One region of the Pseudoalteromonas sp. AS71 genome, then DNA from elsewhere that is predicted to be linked to it. Evidence: predicted binding sites of a transcription regulator. Region 1 holds the regulator's gene; each other region holds the start of a gene.

The links. Region 1 encodes sigma-54, which starts transcription at its own class of promoters, with help from an activator protein. Its sites were predicted from a motif close to GTTGGCACGNNNNTNGNNT; they were not measured.
Region 2: a site for sigma-54 is predicted at 2,409-2,427, ahead of WNY98_RS07170 (DUF3192 domain-containing protein). Genes of this name have one in related genera too.
Region 3: a site for sigma-54 is predicted at 2,681-2,699, ahead of fliE (flagellar hook-basal body complex protein FliE). Genes of this name have one in related genera too.
Region 4: a site for sigma-54 is predicted at 1,764-1,782, ahead of flgJ (flagellar assembly peptidoglycan hydrolase FlgJ). Genes of this name have one in related genera too.

The regions. Positions count from the first base shown of each region.
Region 1 covers NZ_JBBMQZ010000001.1:49,444-54,181, reverse strand. Annotated here, with positions in the region: gene kdsC (3-deoxy-manno-octulosonate-8-phosphatase KdsC) at 1-175, shown strand, start outside; gene lptC (LPS export ABC transporter periplasmic protein LptC) at 172-726, shown strand; gene lptA (lipopolysaccharide transport periplasmic protein LptA) at 716-1,261, shown strand; gene lptB (LPS export ABC transporter ATP-binding protein) at 1,258-1,983, shown strand; gene WNY98_RS00290 (RNA polymerase factor sigma-54) at 2,053-3,552, shown strand; gene hpf (ribosome hibernation promoting factor) at 3,579-3,866, shown strand; gene ptsN (PTS IIA-like nitrogen regulatory protein PtsN) at 3,871-4,323, shown strand; gene rapZ (RNase adapter RapZ) at 4,342-4,738, shown strand, end outside.
Region 2 covers NZ_JBBMQZ010000007.1:98,977-103,714, forward strand. Annotated here, with positions in the region: gene WNY98_RS07160 (ATP-binding protein) at 1-1,039, shown strand, start outside; gene WNY98_RS07165 (diguanylate cyclase) at 1,023-1,922, shown strand; gene WNY98_RS07170 (DUF3192 domain-containing protein) at 1,986-2,366, opposite strand; gene WNY98_RS07175 (D-2-hydroxyacid dehydrogenase) at 2,549-3,493, opposite strand; gene zntR (Zn(2+)-responsive transcriptional regulator) at 3,580-3,990, shown strand; gene WNY98_RS07185 (SO_0444 family Cu/Zn efflux transporter) at 3,977-4,738, shown strand, end outside.
Region 3 covers NZ_JBBMQZ010000015.1:94,862-99,599, reverse strand. Annotated here, with positions in the region: gene WNY98_RS12745 (ATP-binding protein) at 19-1,131, shown strand; gene WNY98_RS12740 (sigma-54 dependent transcriptional regulator) at 1,128-2,582, shown strand; gene fliE (flagellar hook-basal body complex protein FliE) at 2,739-3,071, shown strand; gene fliF (flagellar basal-body MS-ring/collar protein FliF) at 3,092-4,738, shown strand, end outside.
Region 4 covers NZ_JBBMQZ010000015.1:111,812-116,549, forward strand. Annotated here, with positions in the region: gene flgK (flagellar hook-associated protein FlgK) at 1-709, opposite strand, end outside; gene flgJ (flagellar assembly peptidoglycan hydrolase FlgJ) at 711-1,727, opposite strand; gene WNY98_RS12810 (flagellar basal body P-ring protein FlgI) at 1,894-2,988, opposite strand; gene flgH (flagellar basal body L-ring protein FlgH) at 3,000-3,683, opposite strand; gene flgG (flagellar basal-body rod protein FlgG) at 3,700-4,488, opposite strand; gene WNY98_RS12825 (flagellar basal body rod protein FlgF) at 4,510-4,738, opposite strand, start outside.

The DNA of each region.
Region 1 (4,738 bases):
TGTTATGGAGTTAGTAGGCTTTGCCGTTGCAGTAAATGATGCCCACCCTCTTATTAAGCGTTTGTCACATTATGTAACGCAAATGCCTGGTGGTTTTGGCGCTGTGAGAGAACTCACCGATTTGCTCATGCTTGAAAATGGTAAAGCATTGACTACACAAGGCACTAGTTCATGAATGCAGCGCGCATAATATTAAGCGTTTTATTCATTAGCTGTATGGTTTGGCTTTGGTACCCTTATTTTACACAAACAAATATTGTGCCTCAGGCTGAGCCTGAAGTTGTTGCTAAGCCTGATTACATAGCTATTGAGCTCAAACAGACAGCCTATGATGAGCAAGGTAAAATTAGCCACAAAGTCACTGCGGCTAAAATGGAGCTATACCAGCAATTAGGTTTCACGTTTTTTGAAAAACCCATTTTTACTTTATATAACGAGCAACAAACGTGGCAAATAAATGCAGACGAAGCAACATTATATGAAGATAAACAATTAATTTTAGAAGGTAATGTGGTTGCCAAAAATTTAACCGATAACGCCATGATAGACAAAATCAATGCTGATAATATTCAGGTTGATATAAAGTTATTAACAATGCGTTCGGAGCAACCCGTCATTATCACTGGACCCAATTTAAAAATCACCGGTAAAGGCCTAGAAGCCGACTTGAAAACCGAAGTGATAAAACTAATTAACCATACGCGAACCATATATTATGACCAATAAAATATTAAAATCACTTATAATTCCTACACTTATACTAGCGTTTAATAGTAGTGCTGCAGAGCAAAACACGCAACCTGCTGCCAATCAAATTTCAATAAGTGCCGACAAGCAAGAAGGTCAATTGAAAGCTAATGTGGGTATTTTTGAGAAAAACGTTGAGATTATTCACGGTAATCGCCGCATTACAGCCGATCGCCTCGAAGTACACAAACGTGATGAACTTGGTGATAATAAACAATTATTAATTGCCACAGGTAGCCCTGCGCACTTTGAAGAAAAGCAATCAGACGGCACGACTATGAGCGCCAGTGCTGACGAAGTACGTTATGATGTATCTAAGCGTTTTTTAACGCTTGTTGGTAATGCACAAGTATCGCAAGCCGGACAAAAAATAAATGCTAAAAGCATTACCTACGACATAGAGCAGCAGCTCATCAGTGCCGAAAAAGATGAAAACTCAACTGACCGCGTTCACACAATTTTAGTACCGATCGAAACTAAAAAAAGTAAAAAAGGCGATAAAGGTCAACCATGAGCACATTAAAAGCAGAACTATTAGCAAAAAGCTATAAAGGTCGTGAAGTTGTAAAAAACGTCGGCCTTGAAGTACAAGCTGGCAGTATAGTTGGCTTACTTGGCCCTAACGGTGCAGGTAAAACAACGACTTTTTATATGATTGTAGGGCTTGTTCCTAGCGACAAAGGTAAAATATCTATTGATGATAACGATATTACTCTTTTACCTATGCATAGTCGTGCTAGATTAGGCATAGGCTACTTACCACAAGAGTCATCGATTTTTAGAAAGCTGACTGTTTATCAAAACTTAATGGCCATTTTAGAAACGCGCAAAGAACTAAATAAACAAGCCAGAGAAGACACGCTCAATAACTTATTAGATGAATTTAGCATACAACACATTCGTGATAGCCAAGGTATGGCATTATCGGGGGGAGAACGTCGTCGTGTAGAAATAGCACGAGCGCTGGCAGCAGATCCTAAATTTATATTACTGGATGAACCGTTTGCCGGTGTTGACCCTATTTCGGTATTAGATATAAAGAAAATAATAGAACATCTTAAAAATCGTGGGATTGGTGTATTAATTACCGACCATAACGTAAGAGAGACCCTTGATGTTTGTGAAAAAGCCTACATTGTTTCTCATGGGGAGCTGATTGCATCAGGTACTCCAGAACACGTATTAAATGATAAAACAGTACGCGATGTTTACTTAGGCGAGCAATTTAGGCTGTAACATTTACGCCATGTCTTTAAGCATCTGCTAGTATTAATTATAACAACATAAAAGGATTGTTAGAGATACATGAGGCAATCACTACAGCTGCGCATGGGCCAGCAACTTACAATGACTCCACAGTTGCAACAAGCTATTCGTTTGTTGCAACTCAGTACATTGGATCTCCAGCAAGAAATACAAGAAGCTCTCGACAGTAATCCACTATTAGAGGTTGAAGAGGCAGACTATTCCGAAGACGCTGCTGGTAAAAACGAGCAAAAAGCTGATACCGATGACATAACTGTTAGCGCATCTGCTGATGATGCTCCGAGCGAATACGAACAAGATACTGGTGAAGCACTTGCAAAAGACACGCTAAGTGACGACATGGCTATGGATGTCAGTTGGGATGAGTACATGAGTGCCGCTCCTGCAGCCTCATCAGGTCCAATGCCTGAAGACGAATCAATATACCAAGGCGCCTCTACTGAAACGCTCCATGAGTATTTAATGTGGCAATTACAACTAACGCCATTTAGCCCTACAGACGAAGCTATTGCTATTGCTATTGTAGAAGCTGTCGATGATTCAGGTATTTTAACACTAAGCTGCGAAGAGATTTTAGAAAGCTTTAATCAAGAAAACGAAGATGATAACGAAGTCGAACTTGATGAAATTGAAGCGGTATTAAAACGCATCCAACTGTTTGATCCTGTTGGTATTGCTGCACGTAGTTTACAAGAGTGTTTGTGTATTCAGCTTAATCAATTTGATAAAGAAACACCTTATATTAATGAAACGAAAATGATTTTAACCGAGCATATTGATCTATTAGCAGCTCGCGACTATCGTACATTAATGAAAAAAACTAAGCTCAAAGAAGAAGAGCTTAAAGAAGTAATGACACTAATACATACTCTCAACCCAAAACCTGCAGATACTATTGTAAGGGAAGAATCTGAGTATGTTATTCCTGATGTGTCAGTTAAAAAAATTAAAGGCCGCTGGGTTGTCGAATTAAACCCAGATAGCATGCCTAAAATTCGTGTTAATAGCCAATACGCAGCAATGTCTCGCACTGTAAAATCAAGTGGCGACAGCCAGTTTATTCGCTCACATTTACAAGAAGCTAAATGGTTTATTAAAAGCTTAGAAAGTAGAAACGACACGCTATTAAAAGTTACTAATTGTATTGTTAAGCAACAACAAGGCTTTTTTGAACATGGCCCTGAAGCCATGAAACCAATGGTTTTAAATGATGTTGCTGAAATGGTAGAAATGCACGAATCGACAATTTCGCGTGTGACTACTCAAAAGTACATGCATACACCCCGTGGTATATTTGAGCTTAAATATTTTTTCTCAAGCCATGTAAGTACTGAAAACGGTGGTGAATGTTCATCTACAGCAATACGTGCGCTTATCCGAAAATTAATCGCAGCAGAAAACTCAGCAAAACCATTGAGTGATAGCAAAATAGCGGATATATTGGCTGAGCAAGGAATTAAAGTAGCGAGACGTACAATCGCAAAATACCGCGAATCTCTTGCTATTCCACCGTCAAATCAGCGTAAAAGTCTGATTTAAGACGCTAAACTAAGAGGGTAATGCTTATGCAACTAAACTTAACTGGTCGTCACGTAGAATTAACCGATTCACTAAGAGACTATATTAATACTAAATTTGCGAAGCTTGAAAGACACTCTGATCATATTAATAATGTTCATGTCATTCTCGATGTAGAAAAATTAAATCAAAAAGCAGAAGCCACAATACACGTAAGCGGTGCTGAGCTATTTGCCTCTACAGAACATCAAGATATGTATGCCGCTATTGACTCGTTGATCGACAAGCTCGATCGCCAAGTAATCAAACACAAAGAGAAGCTTGCTCGACACTAATATGATGAAATTAAGTTCACTTATATGCCAGGACTGCAGCAAAGCTGCGGTCCTTTTTAATAGCAAAAAAAGAATTTTAGAGTTCATTAGCGAACTTGCTCACGACAAACTTCCGTATTTACCGCAACAAGATATTCTTAATGCTTTAATGAGCAGAGAGAAATTAGGTAGTACAGGTATAGGGCGTGGCATTGCTATTCCTCATGGAAGAATGAGCGGTGCAGAAGAGCCTTTGGCTTTAGTGCTCGTTAGCGAAACTCCAATAAACTTTGATGCAATCGATAATCGCCCTGTTGATATTTTTGTCGCACTCATCGTACCAGATGGCGATAACCAGCAGCACTTAAAGACTCTAGCAACCATTGCTGATAAACTAAACAACAAAGATTTTTGTAAACAGTTACGCAGTGCAAAATCTGATACTGAGCTTTACCAAGTTATTGTCGATCAATCATAGTTTTATAAAGGGTGTTAAATGGAGTTAATTATCATAAGCGGCCGTTCTGGTTCTGGAAAGTCGGTTGCTTTACGCGTTGTAGAAGATTTAGGCTATTATTGCGTAGATAATATTCCAGTTAACTTGCTTCCTTCATTAGTTCGCAGTGTGTCTGATAGCTACGATAAAATTGCTGTTAGCATTGATGTGCGAAACATCCCTAAAGAGCAAGATGAATTTAACGATATTCTTGAATACTTACCAGGCTTTGCAAATCCTACGTTATTTTATTTAGATAGCGACGATCAAACGTTGATAAAACGCTTTTCAGAAACACGCAGGTTACACCCACTATCAATTGACTCGCTGCCTCTTGATTTAGCCATCAAAAAAGAAAAAGAATTACTTGATGTATTAATCACCCGCGCCGACTTTA
Region 2 (4,738 bases), on a different contig from region 1:
TACAGAGCTTGCTAATATTAATTTAGATGAAGTACTCAAATACCCAATTAAGCTCTCCAATATTCAAAAAATAATAATAGATGCAGCCGACTTGCCCGCACTTTTAAATATTGAAGCAATTAATGATTCGTTATCAGCTAAAGAAACATCGGTAATTATTATTAATCATCAGCACACGCTTAATTTACCAACAAGTGAGCATTTAGCTGCGCACCACGTTAAAGCATCGGCATTGGGACAAAGGCTATTTAGCTTGAACTCTCAGCAAAAGCCTAAAGCGAGTACCAATGCGGTAATACACAACGTTGCTGAAATTAAAGCTGATATATCGGGTCTACTTGTATTAGCTATTGATGATAATCAACTTAATTTAGAAATAATTAGCAGTGTACTTCGCCAAGCAAACGTAAATGTAGTGACTGCTTTAAGCGCATCTATTGGCATGGAATTGTTGCAAATTTTAAGGCCCGACTTAATATTGATGGATGTGCAAATGCCGCAAATAGATGGCTGCCAAGCAACAGCCTTAATTCGCCAACAGTTTGACGCAAAGCAGCTGCCTATTTTTGCCTTAACGGCTCATTGTGAGCCTGCTGATATTGAACGTTCTTTAAAGTGCGGTATGAATAAGCATTTAACTAAACCGGTTGTTGCTAAAGTGCTTATTGATGCAATTGCCGATTTAAACTTAGTGAAACCAAGCTTTTTCGAAAAATCATTCGCTTTAACGCAGTTTAGTATGGATGAAAAGCTCCTCAATACAATGATTGATAAGTTTGCTAATTTATGTGAAACCCAGCTATCGCAAATAGAAGAAACAACCAATAAGGATGATTTGGTACGCTTAGTGCATAGTATAAAAGGTGTAGCAGGGAATTTAGGTTTTATACGATTGTCTCACTGCGCTTTATTGTGTGAAAGAACACTTAAAACAACTAACAAGCCTGTTGAAATAACACTGAAAGAGCTTATTATGCAGTTAGAACAGGTAATTGTTTTTATAAAAGGGGTAGGGGCTAGGGATGTCGAAAAGAGCTAAAGTACTTATTGTAGATGATGATCCAATCAACCGATTAGTACTTGAAAAAACACTTAAAGTAGAACACGACGTATTCTTAGTTGAAAGTGGTGAAAAAGCACTGACCTTTGTAAAAACTGCGCAAGTTGATTTAATTATTCTTGATGTGATTATGCCAGGAATTGACGGCTATGAAGTGCTTGTACAACTTAAAGAAAATCCGATAACTCAATCGATCCCTGTTATATTTATATCAGCTAATCGTAGCCACGACGACGAAGCTAAGGGCCTAGAGCTCGGTGCTATGGACTATATAACTAAGCCATTTAGCCCTTCTATTGTGCGCGTTAGAGTACGTAACCAATTACTTATAAAGCAAAAAAATGATCTGCTAGAGATGCTAGCCTCGATTGACGGCTTAACTGAAATCCCAAATAGACGCTACCTAGACGAAAACTTAGCTCGAGAATGGCGCCGCAGTAAACGAAGCGGAACACCACTATCTGTGTTGCTTATGGATATAGACCATTTTAAACGTTACAACGATTGCTACGGACATCGTGCTGGTGATGAATGCTTAAAGGATGTTGCGCAAGCACTCGCAGCTCAGTGTGAACGTGGTAGTGACTTCATAGCTCGTTATGGTGGTGAAGAATTTGCAGCCGTCTTACCGGGAATTGATAAGCATGAAGCCTTGGAGTTTGCTAATAAATTACGCAACGCTGTAAATGCTTTAAATATAGAACACAAAGCCTCATTAAATGCAGACCACATCACTATTAGTATAGGTATCGCCACCACGCAAAGTGGTAAAGTGTATGCTGAGCAAGCATTATTAGAAGAGGCGGATTTAGGCTTATATGCTGCTAAAGATGCAGGGCGAGATAGAATAGTCGCACGGTAAAAATTTAATATAAAAAACGCCAACATTTATATTGGCGTTTTTAATATCAAACTACTTTTATTGTTACTGCGTGATCATACCTAAAGCGGTGTCACCAATGCCCACTAACTTATCATTTTTAAATACAAGTGGCGTACATTCATCTTTCGTTGTTTTAGAATCTGAATGCTTGCTATGAGTTACATAAAAAAGTACTTGGTATATATCGTCATCTTTTTTTAATAGCTCTGTGAAATTAGGTGTTTTTAATTGCGTTAAAACAGATTGATAGCTGCTATCCATTTTTAGCTCTGATATAGCTTCACGATTATTTTTATGTTGTGCTTGCCAGCTTGATGAGTTTTTCCCTGCCCAATGAGTCTCAGCTTCACCATCAGATACGGCAATAACACAGCCAGTTAAAAATGGTGCAATAAGGGCTGCTGCTAATAGAGATTTTTTCATTGTGATATTCCTTAAATGAGTTTTTAATATTTTGATCATATAAGGCAAGTAGTAGGCCAAGTTTAAAATCTTTTTAATTCAGTTGGTTAGGTTTTAAGGGCTATGTTTTACTAATCATTTGCAAAAATAATTAGTAAAAACAGCCACATTTTAGTTTTTTTAACTATTTTCCCGCAGTGCAGTTACACCAAGCGGTTGCGTGATTCGCCTTTATTAAATGCCGCAATGTTTAAACTTACCTCATTAATTAAACGCACGATAGATTCAGTACTTGCCCATGCAATATGTGGAGTAAGTAATAAGTTATTGCCTTTGTAATTAGCAAGTGGGTTTGAAAGCTCAGCAGGCTCTTTAGTTAGTACATCAACCCCGGCTCCAGCAATTAGGTTTTGCTCAAGTGCTGTAGCTAAGTCGGCTTCGTTAATAATGCCACCACGAGCAGTGTTAATAATAATGCTACTTGGCTTCATCATTTTAAGCTCATTAAGTGCAATTAAATCACGTGTTTCATCGGTAAGTGGGCAGTGAACACTGATTATATCGGCTGTTTTAATAACGTCCTCAAAAGGCGTACGACCATCGCGGTATGCAGCCCCTTTGCGCTCTGCAACAATAATATTTGCGCCAAATGCCTCAGCCACTTTAGCAACGCCTTTACCTAGCGTACCACCGCCTATAATGGCAAATGTTTTGCCTTGTAAGTCGTTAAAGCTGTAATCGAGTATGCAAAACATTTCACTTTTTTGCCAAGCGCCTTGCTGGCAATCCGCCTGATAGCGATGTGTGTTACCCAGTAAGTTAGTAATTAAAGAAAATGTATGTTGAACAACAGAAGGGGTTGAATAGCCAGCTACATTAGTTACGGCAATACCAAATTCTTTAGCGGCTTCTAAATCAACATTATTAGTACCGGTTGCACTTACGCAAATCAATTTAAGCTGTGTTAGCTGACTAATCGTATCGCGATTTAAAACCGCTTTATTAGTGATCAATACATCAGCGCCTTGGCAATGTTCAATAACTTGCTCTGGGCTAGTAAGTTCATAAGTCGTTAATTTACCAAGTTGTTCAATACAAGTAAGAGATGTTTTAGCTAACGTAGCGTTATCAAGAATGGTGATGTTCATGCTTTTCCTAAAAATAAATGAAACCCTTGACCTTAGTCTTAACTCTAGGGTTTATAGTCTGTTTAAAATAAATCGGAGAGAGAAATATGAGAATAGGTGAACTATCACACCAACTAGGTATCTCTAACGATACTTTAAGGTACTACGAAAAGCAGGGATTGTTAACGCCTAACAGGCGAAATTCTGCTGGATATAGACTATATGATAATAACGATTTAAAAGTGATGCATTTTATCATTAGAGCTAAAAATATAGGTTTTAGCTTGGCAGAGATAAAAGATCTCTTACTTATTAAATTTGAAAAATCATCACATTCCTGCTCTGAAGTTAAAAAAATTACACTTGAAAAAAGAGATTTGGTCGCACAGCGTATAAAAGAACTCCAACAATTTCATCAATCATTAACCACATTGGCAGATAAGTGTTGTGGCTCGCAGCATATAGCAGAAAATTGTTCAATTTTAAGTGTTTTGGAGGATATAGATGACGTTACTTAATAATTTTTGGCAGTTATTTTTATTATCAGCACCTTGGCTAATGTTAGGGCTTTTGATTGCAGGTTTATTGAATGTATATTTACCTGAAAACTTATTGAGTAAACATTTAGGTAAAGAAGGATTTTGGACTACCGTTAAAGCCGCATTAATAGGCGCTCCTTTGCCCTTATGCTCTTGTGGAGTTATCCCTGCAGCTATTGGTTTGAGGCGAGCGGGTGCTTCTAAAAGTGCGACCACTGCATTTTTAGTTTCGACACCTGAAACGGGGGTTGATTCTGTATCGGTGTCTTATATTTTACTCGGTCCATTTATGGCGGTTATTCGCCCGATAGCAGCTATTTGTAGTGCTATTGTGGCAGGGGTATTAGTTGGGCGCGAAAGTAAAAATGATAAAAAAGGGTCTTTTAATAATAGTCGTAAAAATGAGAGCGATAGCTGTAGTGCGAGTGATGTAAAAACGGCGCCTTCCTTATGTTGTGATACGCAATCAAAAGTGCCTCAACAATCAACTCATAGTACAAATAATGAAAACGAAAAACCTCTGAGCGATTCATGTTGTTCCAGTAATATTGAAAAAGAAGAGCCCCTCGGATGCTCAGTAAACTCAATTAAACACACTGGGCAATGGCTTAAATTAAAAGCTGCAATCAGTTTCAGTTGTAATAAGCTTTTAGAAGATACGATGAAGTGGTTATTGATTGGCTTGTTTTTTGCCGCATTAGTACAAACTTATGTTCCTGAGAGTTTT
Region 3 (4,738 bases), on a different contig from region 1:
TCAATTCGAGATTTGATTATGGCCCTTGCTAGCGTGCTAAAACCACAGTTTTTTTCTGCAAATCAGTATAACCCATGTTTACTTCAAGAGGAGTACATTGGTGAATTAAGCGATCTGCGCAAGCAAGCAAGTTGGCTTTCGCATTTGGTTGATACAATGCCAGCAGGCGTGGTTGTACTTGATGGCAAAGGGTTGATTGCAAAAGCGAATCAAATAGCGATTGATATGCTTGGCGAGCCACTTGAAGGCGAACGCTGGTTTAATGTTATTCAGCGCTCTTTTAGGCCGCATCAAGATGATGGTCACGAAGTGTCTTTAAAAGACGGGCGCCTAATAAAACTTGATATTACCGCTTTAGCACCAGAGCCTGGGCAACTTATTTTAATGACGGATTTAACCGAAACCCGCCGCTTACAAAAACGTGTTGCACATATGCAGCGCTTAAGTGCGCTGGGTAAAATGGTTGCGTCATTAGCCCATCAAGTACGTACGCCGCTCTCAGCCGCTATGCTTTACGCTGCTAATTTAGGGTCAAAGCGCTTACCCGAAGCATCTCGCGATAACTTTCAAACAAAGTTAATGTCGCGTTTAAAAGATTTAGAAACTCAAGTAAACGACATGCTTTTATTTGCTAAAAGTGGCGATCAGCAAGTGGTTGAGCAAGTTTCAATGCAGCAGCTTTTAACAGAAGTTAAAGCGGGCGCTGATGCGATGGTCGCACTTAATGAAAGTGAACTGGATGTAAGCTTACCAGAGCCAGATATACAAATAGTCGGTAATAAAACGGCATTGGCCAGTGCTATTCAAAATCTTGTGCACAATAGTATTCAAGTTATTGGTGGCGGTGCAAAAGTAAAAATTAGCGCACAAAGAGATTTAAAAGATTTAGATATGGTTCGTATTAGTGTGAGCGACAATGGCCCAGGTGTTGATTTAAGCCAAAGCGATAAAATTTTTGAACCATTTTTTACTACTAAAAGTCAGGGCACAGGCTTAGGGCTTGCTGTAGTGAGTTCGGTTGCTAATGCACACCAAGGCCGTGTTGATGTGACTAATAATACGCATGGTGGTGCCTGCTTTAGCTTGTTACTGCCTATTAAGGCAGCATCTAAATTAAAGGGTTCATTATGAGTAACACTATTTTAGTTGTCGAAGATGACGCTGGGCTTCGTGAAGCCTTAATAGATACCCTTGAAATGTCGGGTATTGAATGTATTGCAGCGAGCAGTGCTGAGCAAGCAATGTTACTGCTTAAAAAAGATCAATTTTCGCTTGTTGTAAGCGACGTGCAAATGGGCGCAATGAGTGGACTTGATTTACTACGCAGTATTAAATTAAACCACCCTGATTTACCTGTATTGATGATGACGGCGTACGCCACAATTGACGATGCTGTAGAGGCCATGCGCCTAGGTGCAATTGACTACATGGCTAAACCATTTGCACCTGAAGTGCTGTTAAATATGGTGAGCCGTTATTTGCCTGAAAAAGCAAAAGAAACCGACGGACCTATTGTTGCCGACCCAACTAGTATTCAATTATTGGAGCTTGCGAGTAAAGTAGCACGCTCTGATGCAAGTGTAATGGTACTTGGCCCAAGTGGTTCAGGTAAGGAAGTACTCGCTCGTTATATTCATGATAAGTCGAGTCGTTGTAATGAGCCATTTGTGGCGATTAACTGCGCGGCTATTCCTGAAAATATGCTCGAAGCCACTTTATTTGGTTACGAAAAAGGGGCTTTTACAGGCGCGATTCAAGCATGTCCGGGTAAGTTTGAGCAAGCACAAGGCGGCACTATTTTACTTGATGAAATTACAGAGATGGACTTAGGGCTACAAGCAAAGCTGTTACGCGTACTGCAAGAGCGTGAAGTAGAGCGCTTAGGGGGTCGTAAAACAATTCAGCTTGATGTACGTATTTTGGCAACCAGTAATCGTGATTTAAAAGAAGCCGTGTCTGAAAACCAATTTAGAGAAGATTTATATTACAGGCTTAATGTTTTTCCACTTATGTGGCGACCATTGTGCCAACGCCCTGGCGATATTATTGTATTGGCTAAGCATTTAATTGAGCGCCATATCAGTAAAAGTAAAGAGCCCATGGCGTATTTAGATAAAGCTGCCGAGCAAAAGTTACTGGCCCACGCGTGGCCTGGAAATGTGCGCGAGCTTGATAACGTTATACAGCGTGCGCTTATACTGCGAAGTGGCGATACAATAAACGAGCATGCTATTTTTATTGAAAACTTAGTAGCTAATAACTTTGTTATGGAGCCTTCATTGGCACCGGCGCCAACAGAAGTGGCTCACGTAAATAAAGGCGTTGATAAAAGCACGCTAAGCTCGGCATACTACGATGAAAAATTGCATGCCGAGGATGAGCCTAAACAAGGTTTACTAGCAGCAGATACCGGTAGCTATAAAGATGAGCTTAAAGATAAAGAGCATCGCATTATTTTAGAAACCCTTGCACGTTGCCAAGGTAAGCGTAAAGACGTTGCCGAAACGTTGGGCATAAGCCCACGAACTTTACGTTATAAACTAGCGCAAATGCGCGATTTAGGTATTTCACTTCCTGCATAACCTCCTATAAACCCTAAGTTTGCGCTGCGAACTTAGGGTTGTCAAAACTCTGACTCACATAATTTAAAGCTAACTGCATGTATTTTAACAATTAATTATTTGGCATGTTTTGTGCTTTATTACTTGTAAGAGTTCACTGCGTGTCAGAGATAAATTATGAAAATTCAAAACAGTGCTGTATTTCAAGAAATGCAATCAATGGCTTTAGAAGCCGGCCGTAATAATCAAATAAATAAATTGCCGACTCAAGTTCAGCCTACTTCTACTTCCCAGTTTGGCGACATGCTAAGTGATGCACTAAATACAGTGCACGGTCTACAGCAAGATGCAGGTCAAAAAGTAAAAGCGGTTGAAATGGGTGATCGAAGTGTATCGCTTGCTGAGGCGATGATTGCTTCTCAAAAATCGTCAGTTGCTTTTGAGGCTACAGTACAGGTTCGTAATAAACTTGTTGAAGCTTATAAAGAAATCATGAACATGCCTGTTTAATTAGGTAGTGGAGAATTATTGTGGCGCAATCTAACCAATCTACAGACCTAGCACTTGCTGGCGGCGGTATCGACCAAAGTGGTGGTGATGATCAACAAGAACAAAAGTCAGGCTACTTAAGTGCTTTAAGTGGTGTTGATGTATTGCGCCAAGTAACACTGGTAATAGCATTAGCGATTTGTTTAGCTATCGCGATTTTCATTATTATTTGGGCTCGTCAGCCAGATATGCGCCCGTTAGGCAAAATGCAAACAGAAGAGCTTATTCAAACATTAGACTTTTTAGATGCGCAAAAAATTGAATATCAACTTGATGGCAATGTTGTCTCGGTTGATGAAAGCGAATACCAAAACATTAAATTGCTAATGACCCGCGAAGGGTTAGAGCAAGGCCCTGCATCTGGCTCCGACATAATTATGCAAGATATGGGCTTTGGTGTAAGCCAACGCTTAGAGCGCGAACGCCTTAAACATGGCCGCGAGCAACAACTTGCCCGCACTATTGAAGAGCTAAATAACATTACTCGCGCCAAAGTATTGTTAGCCATCCCTAAAGAAAACGTATTTGCCCGCAGAGAGAAAAAACCATCCGCTACTGTTGTATTAACACTTAAGCGTGGCCGCTCACTTGACCGTGAAGAGGTAGACTCTGTTGTTGATATGATTGCTTCAGCAGTACAAGGCTTAGAGCCTGCACGTGTTACGGTTACTGACCAAAATGGTCGATTATTAAATTCAGGTTCGCAAAGCTCATTAGCAGCACGCTCTCGTAAAGAATACGATTTAGAACGTAAGCGCGAACAAGAGTATCTTGAAAAAATAGACAGTATTTTAATACCGGTTGTTGGGCTTGCAAACTATACAGCTCAAGTTGATTTGAGTATGGATTTTAGCTCGATTGAGGAAACTCAAAAGCGTTATAACCCAGACTTACCAGCGGTTAGAAGCGAAACCACATTTGAAGAAAATAACATTGGCGGCCTAGCTGTTGGTATTCCAGGTGCGCTTACAAATCAGCCACCGCTAAATTCAAATATTCCTGAGGTTGCGGGGCAAGGTGGTGCAGGCACAGCTACTTCTCCAACACGTAGCCATAAAGAAGCTACACGTAATTATGAACTCGATACTACCATTTCGCACAAGCGCCAACAAAGTGGTGTTATACGCAGAATAAGCGTATCGGTTGCTGTTGACTATATTCCTAAAGTGGGAGAAAACGGCGAAACAACCATGGCTCCACGCTCGGTTGAAGCATTGTCAAATATTCGTCGCTTACTACAAGGCGGTGTGGGCTTTGATATGCAACGTGGTGATGCACTTGAAGTAGTAACAGTGCCGTTTGTACGTGAAGCAACAGATTTAGCTATAGAAGTGCCACTGTGGGAACAAGACTGGTTTATGAAAATAGCCCGCCTTGTATTGGGCGCCTTAGTTATCATTGTATTAATAATGGCAGTGGTAAAACCAATGCTTAAACGCTTGATTTACCCAGACGATACACTAGAAGAATACGACGAAGATGCACTAAGCTCAGGCGTAGATATTGGCGACAACACGCTTGATATGCTAAATAAAGACTTTGATTCTGCTTCGGTTGGTTTCTCAAGTGATGGTACACTGCAGTTACCGGATTTACATGGCGACGAAGATCTACTTAAAGCAATTCGT
Region 4 (4,738 bases), on a different contig from region 1:
ATAAGTTAAATGCGCCATTTTGCATGACAACCGCTTCGCCTGTGCCCATAAAAACGAGTTTTTCGCCATTTGGACCATCAAGCGTTTCTATGTCTATTAGCTCTGATAAGTCGCGTATTGCTTTATCGCGTTCGTTATAGGTAGAGCTGGCATCTGCGGCGTTATTAGTGCCATTAACTGCTGCAATATTTTGATTTAGCGTGCTAATACTTTGAATGAGTGAGTTTGCTTCATCTGAAAATATTTCGAGCTGCTCGTTTACTATACTTTTTTGATCAAGCACGATGCCCGAAAGCCTATCCATCTGATCAATTAAGCTTTGCGCATCTGTCATTACTAATGAGCGAGCAACAGTAGACGAGGGCTGATTTAGCGCTTCTTGCACGTTATTAAATAAAGAGTTAATACCAGTCGAAAGATTATTCGACTCTTCAGAAAAAATAGTATCAACTCGATTAGCCTCAGTAATAAACTGATCGAAAAACGATTTATTAGAGGTGTCACGATTTAGCTGTGACTGAGCAAACTCATTTAGTAATCGGTATGTTTCGCCTCGCCCTACTTGGTTGTCAACCATAGTAGTAAACTCTGTACGCTCACGCACATAGCCTTCTGTATTAACATTGGCGATATTTTTACTTGTCGTTTGCAGTAGCTCCGAGCTTGCTCTAACCCCAGAACTGGCAATGTTTAATAAATTAAACGACATGTTACTCTACTCCTTGGCGGATCACGTTTGCCGCAATGTCTTTTAGCTGACTGCTATTGAGCACTTGTTTTATTTTGTTGGCATAATTTGGATCGGTTGCATAACCTGCTTTTTGTAATGAATCTAAAAAGTCGTTTGGTTTAGCTGTATTTTGTAATGCTTCTTTGTAGCGTGGGTTTTGCGTTAAAAAATCAACGAAGTCGTTCACGCTGTCTTTAATTGAATCGTAGGCTCTAAAGCTGGCTTGTTTTTTAACGGGTGTACCTTGCTCAAACTCAAGCGTTATTTTGCTTGCTTTATCACCTTCCCAGCTTTTATCCGACTTAATATTAAACAAGTTATTTGAGCTGCCACCGTCACTTTTATTAATAATGTGTTTACCCCAACCGGTTTCAAGTGCCGCTTGTGCAACCATTACCGCAGGATTTAAACCAATTTTTTGCGCTGCCGTTTTAGCGTGTTCCCACACTGAACTTACAAACTCTTCTGCATTTTTAAATGTTGGGCTATCGGTTTTAGACTCTGCAGTATCGACTTTAGGCTCAGCAATATCGGCTTTAGTACTCTTAACGATAAGATCGGGTTGCTTATTTTTTTGCTCATGAGGAAGAGCGGAACCGACTTGCGTATCGCTAAAAATATCGTTGGTTGTTCTAAGCACCGAGCCTGGCATAAAGTTTTTAGACTCAGGCGATAACTGCTGAACTATTAGATCGGCAAGGCCTAACGAGCCATTTGATGAAAGCTCTGTTGAAAGTTGCTGATCGTGCATTTCTTCAAAAAACTTTACGCCACTTGAATTAAATGGGCTGTCTTTGTCTTCAAATGCTTCGTTAGCTTTACGCATTCCTTTGAGCAACATTTGCGTAAAAATAGCTTCAAATTGTGCGGCCGCTTTTTTGAGCGCAGCTTTAGAGGCATCAGTTGATGCATCGCCACTCGTTAAGGCTTCTTTACGAAGTGAATCTAAGTTGCCTAAATCAAAAAAGTTTTGTTTATCGAGGTGATTAGTTTCCATCGGCTTTTTGACACAAAATGAATAATACAGTTAAAAATGCAAAAATTGAGCCACTACAGATAAAACAAGGAAGATAAAAATAATAAACTTAAGTTGCTGTAAATAAAAAGCCCTAATTTCAAAAATATAGGGCTTAAGTAATACGTTATTTATTGGCTTGGATTATTTATATAACAACTAACTGTCCGTTAATTGCGCCGGCTTCTTTTAGTGCTTCTAAAATAGCCATTAAGTCACCAGGCGCTGCGCCTACTTCGTTAATTGCGCGAACTAAATCGTCAAGGCTTACACCTGGATTAAATACAAAGGCGCGCGAGTCGTCTTGGTTTACATCAATAATGCTCTGCTGCGTGACAACTGTATCACCGTTTGCTAGCGGATTTGGTTGTGACACGTTTTGTTGTTCTGCAATTGTTACTGTTAAGCCACCATGAGTTATAGCCGCAGGCTGAAGCTTAACGTTTTTGCCAATGACAATTGTACCGGTGCGCGAGTTAACTATAATTTTAGCGGCCATGTCAGCTGGTTTAAATTCTAAGTTTTCGAGTGTTGATAAATACGATACACGCTGGGATGCATCGCGTGGTGCTATAACACGAATAGAAACAGAATCTATTGCTTGTGCGCTATTTGGGCCAACTAAGTCATTAATTGTTTTTTCTAGGCGTTTTGCCGTCGTAAAGTCTGGGCGGTTTAGGTTGAAGGTAATGTAATCGCCTTGCATAAATGGGCTTTCTACGGTGCGCTCCACTGTTGCGCCATTTGGTATACGACCAACTGTAGGCGTGTTAATTACAACCTTACTGCCATCAAGACCTTGTGCGCCTAAGCCACCGACAATTAAACTACCTTGTGCAATTGCGTACACGTTACCGTCTACACCTTTTAAAAAAGTTTGTAGTAAAGTACCGCCACGTAAGCTGCCTGCACTACCAATAGAAGAAACCGTAATATCTATTGTTTGTCCGGGTTTTCTAAATGCGGGTAATTCTGCATGCACCGCCACAGCGGCAACATTTTTAATTTTAGGACTTTGAGTTGAAGGTAGCGTAATACCAAAGCTGTTCAACATGCCTCTAAAACTTTGTTGTGTATATGAGTTTTGCTCGCCAGTGCCTGGCAAACCAACTACTAAGCCATAACCGACTAATTGGTTAGAGCGTACGCCTTCAACCATAGACACATCTTTTATGCGCTCAGCACTGGCAGTAAACTGCCAACCTAATAACACAACTAAACATAAAGCTTTAAGGCTATTCATGTTGTTACCCTCTAAAATGGAAACAGCGAACTGCTAAAGAAACGTGTAAGCCAACCAGGACTTTGCGCTTCTTGCGTTTGCCCTTTACCTGAGTATTGAATACGTGCATTAGCAATACGGTTTGATTCAACCGTATTATCGGCGCTTACGTCTTGAGGGCGTACTAGCCCTTCTAGACGAATAAACTCTTCGCCGGTATTAAGCGTTAGCCATTTTTCGCCGCGTATAACTAAATTACCGTTAGGTAAAACGCGCATTACATTAACCGAAATATCGCCCACTAAGCTGTTTGACTGGTTTGATTTTGAATCACCCGTAAACGACGAATCACTACCAATACCAAACTGGATACTATCGCCACCTATATTTACAGGTAGACCACCTAAGCCAATCACTGGGTCTAAGCTTGCGTCAGTTTCTTTGTCTGTTTCTGTTTTAGCGGCTTTTGTTGCTTGAGTAGACTCTTGCAATTTAACCGTAATTATATCGCCAGTACGTAGCGCTTTTTTATCAGAATATAAGTCGTTTGATGTATGAGTATTAAACAGTGAACCTGTGGCTACCAGCGGCTCTAAAATAGGCTCGGGGTACATAGGTGCGTAGTAAGGGTCGTCCTGCACTACCTCACTATTTTGCGTAGACATACAGCCACTTAAAAATAATGTGCCCGCTGCAAATAAAATAATATTACGCATAATTCCCCCTATTCTATTAAAGCTGTTGATTGATATAACTCATCATTTCGTCAACGGCCGAAATTACTTTTGAGTTCATTTCGTAAATACGCTGAGTTTCGATTAGGTTTACCAGCTCTTCAGTCACATTTACGTTAGATGTTTCGAGTGAGCCTTGAATAATACTACCTAACCCTTCAACACCAGGATTACCTTGTACAGGCGCACCACTTACAGCCGTTTCGGTATAAAGGTTTTGACCAATTGGCTCAAGACCCGATGGATTAATAAAGTCACTAATAGTCAGCTGACCAATTACAACGTTATCGGCTTGGCCTGCAACACGTACAGATACTTCGCCGTCTTGGGAAACCGTAATTGATTGCGCGTCATCTGGTACATTCATTTCTGGCTGAATAACGTAACCTGCGCCCGATGTTACAATTCGTCCATCGCCATCAGTAGTAAACTGACCATTGCGCGAGTAAGCAATATTGCCATCAGGTTGCAGTACTTCAAAAAAACCTTCGCCAGAAATCATCCAATCTAGTGAGTTTTCGGTGGTCAACATGTTGCCTTGCGTAAACTCTTTTTGGTTAGCTACAACTTTAGCACCCGCACCTAACATTAAGCCCGACGGCATTTCGGTATCTTGCGATGAACGACCACCTGGTTGATTAATATTTTGATAAAGTAAATCTTCAAATATAGCGCGGCTTTTTTTGTAACCTACGGTACTCGCATTCGCTAAATTATTTGAGATAACCGATATATCGGTTTGTTGAGCGTCTAGCCCAGTTTTACTGATCCACAATGCTGGATTCATAATCGTGTCCTCATTTTAAAGTTAAACTATGCGTAATAACTGATCTTGACGCTCGTCAATTTCTTCAGCTGTTTTCATTAATTTCACTTGTAATTCAAATTGGCGCTGGTGGCTTATCATGTCGACCATTTCGTGAACAGGGTTCACATTTGACATTTCAAGCGAACCACTTAAAACTTTTACATTGGCAGAGGTATCTACTGTTACATTTGCTTTTGGTCTAAATAAACCATCGTTACCTTTTTCGAGC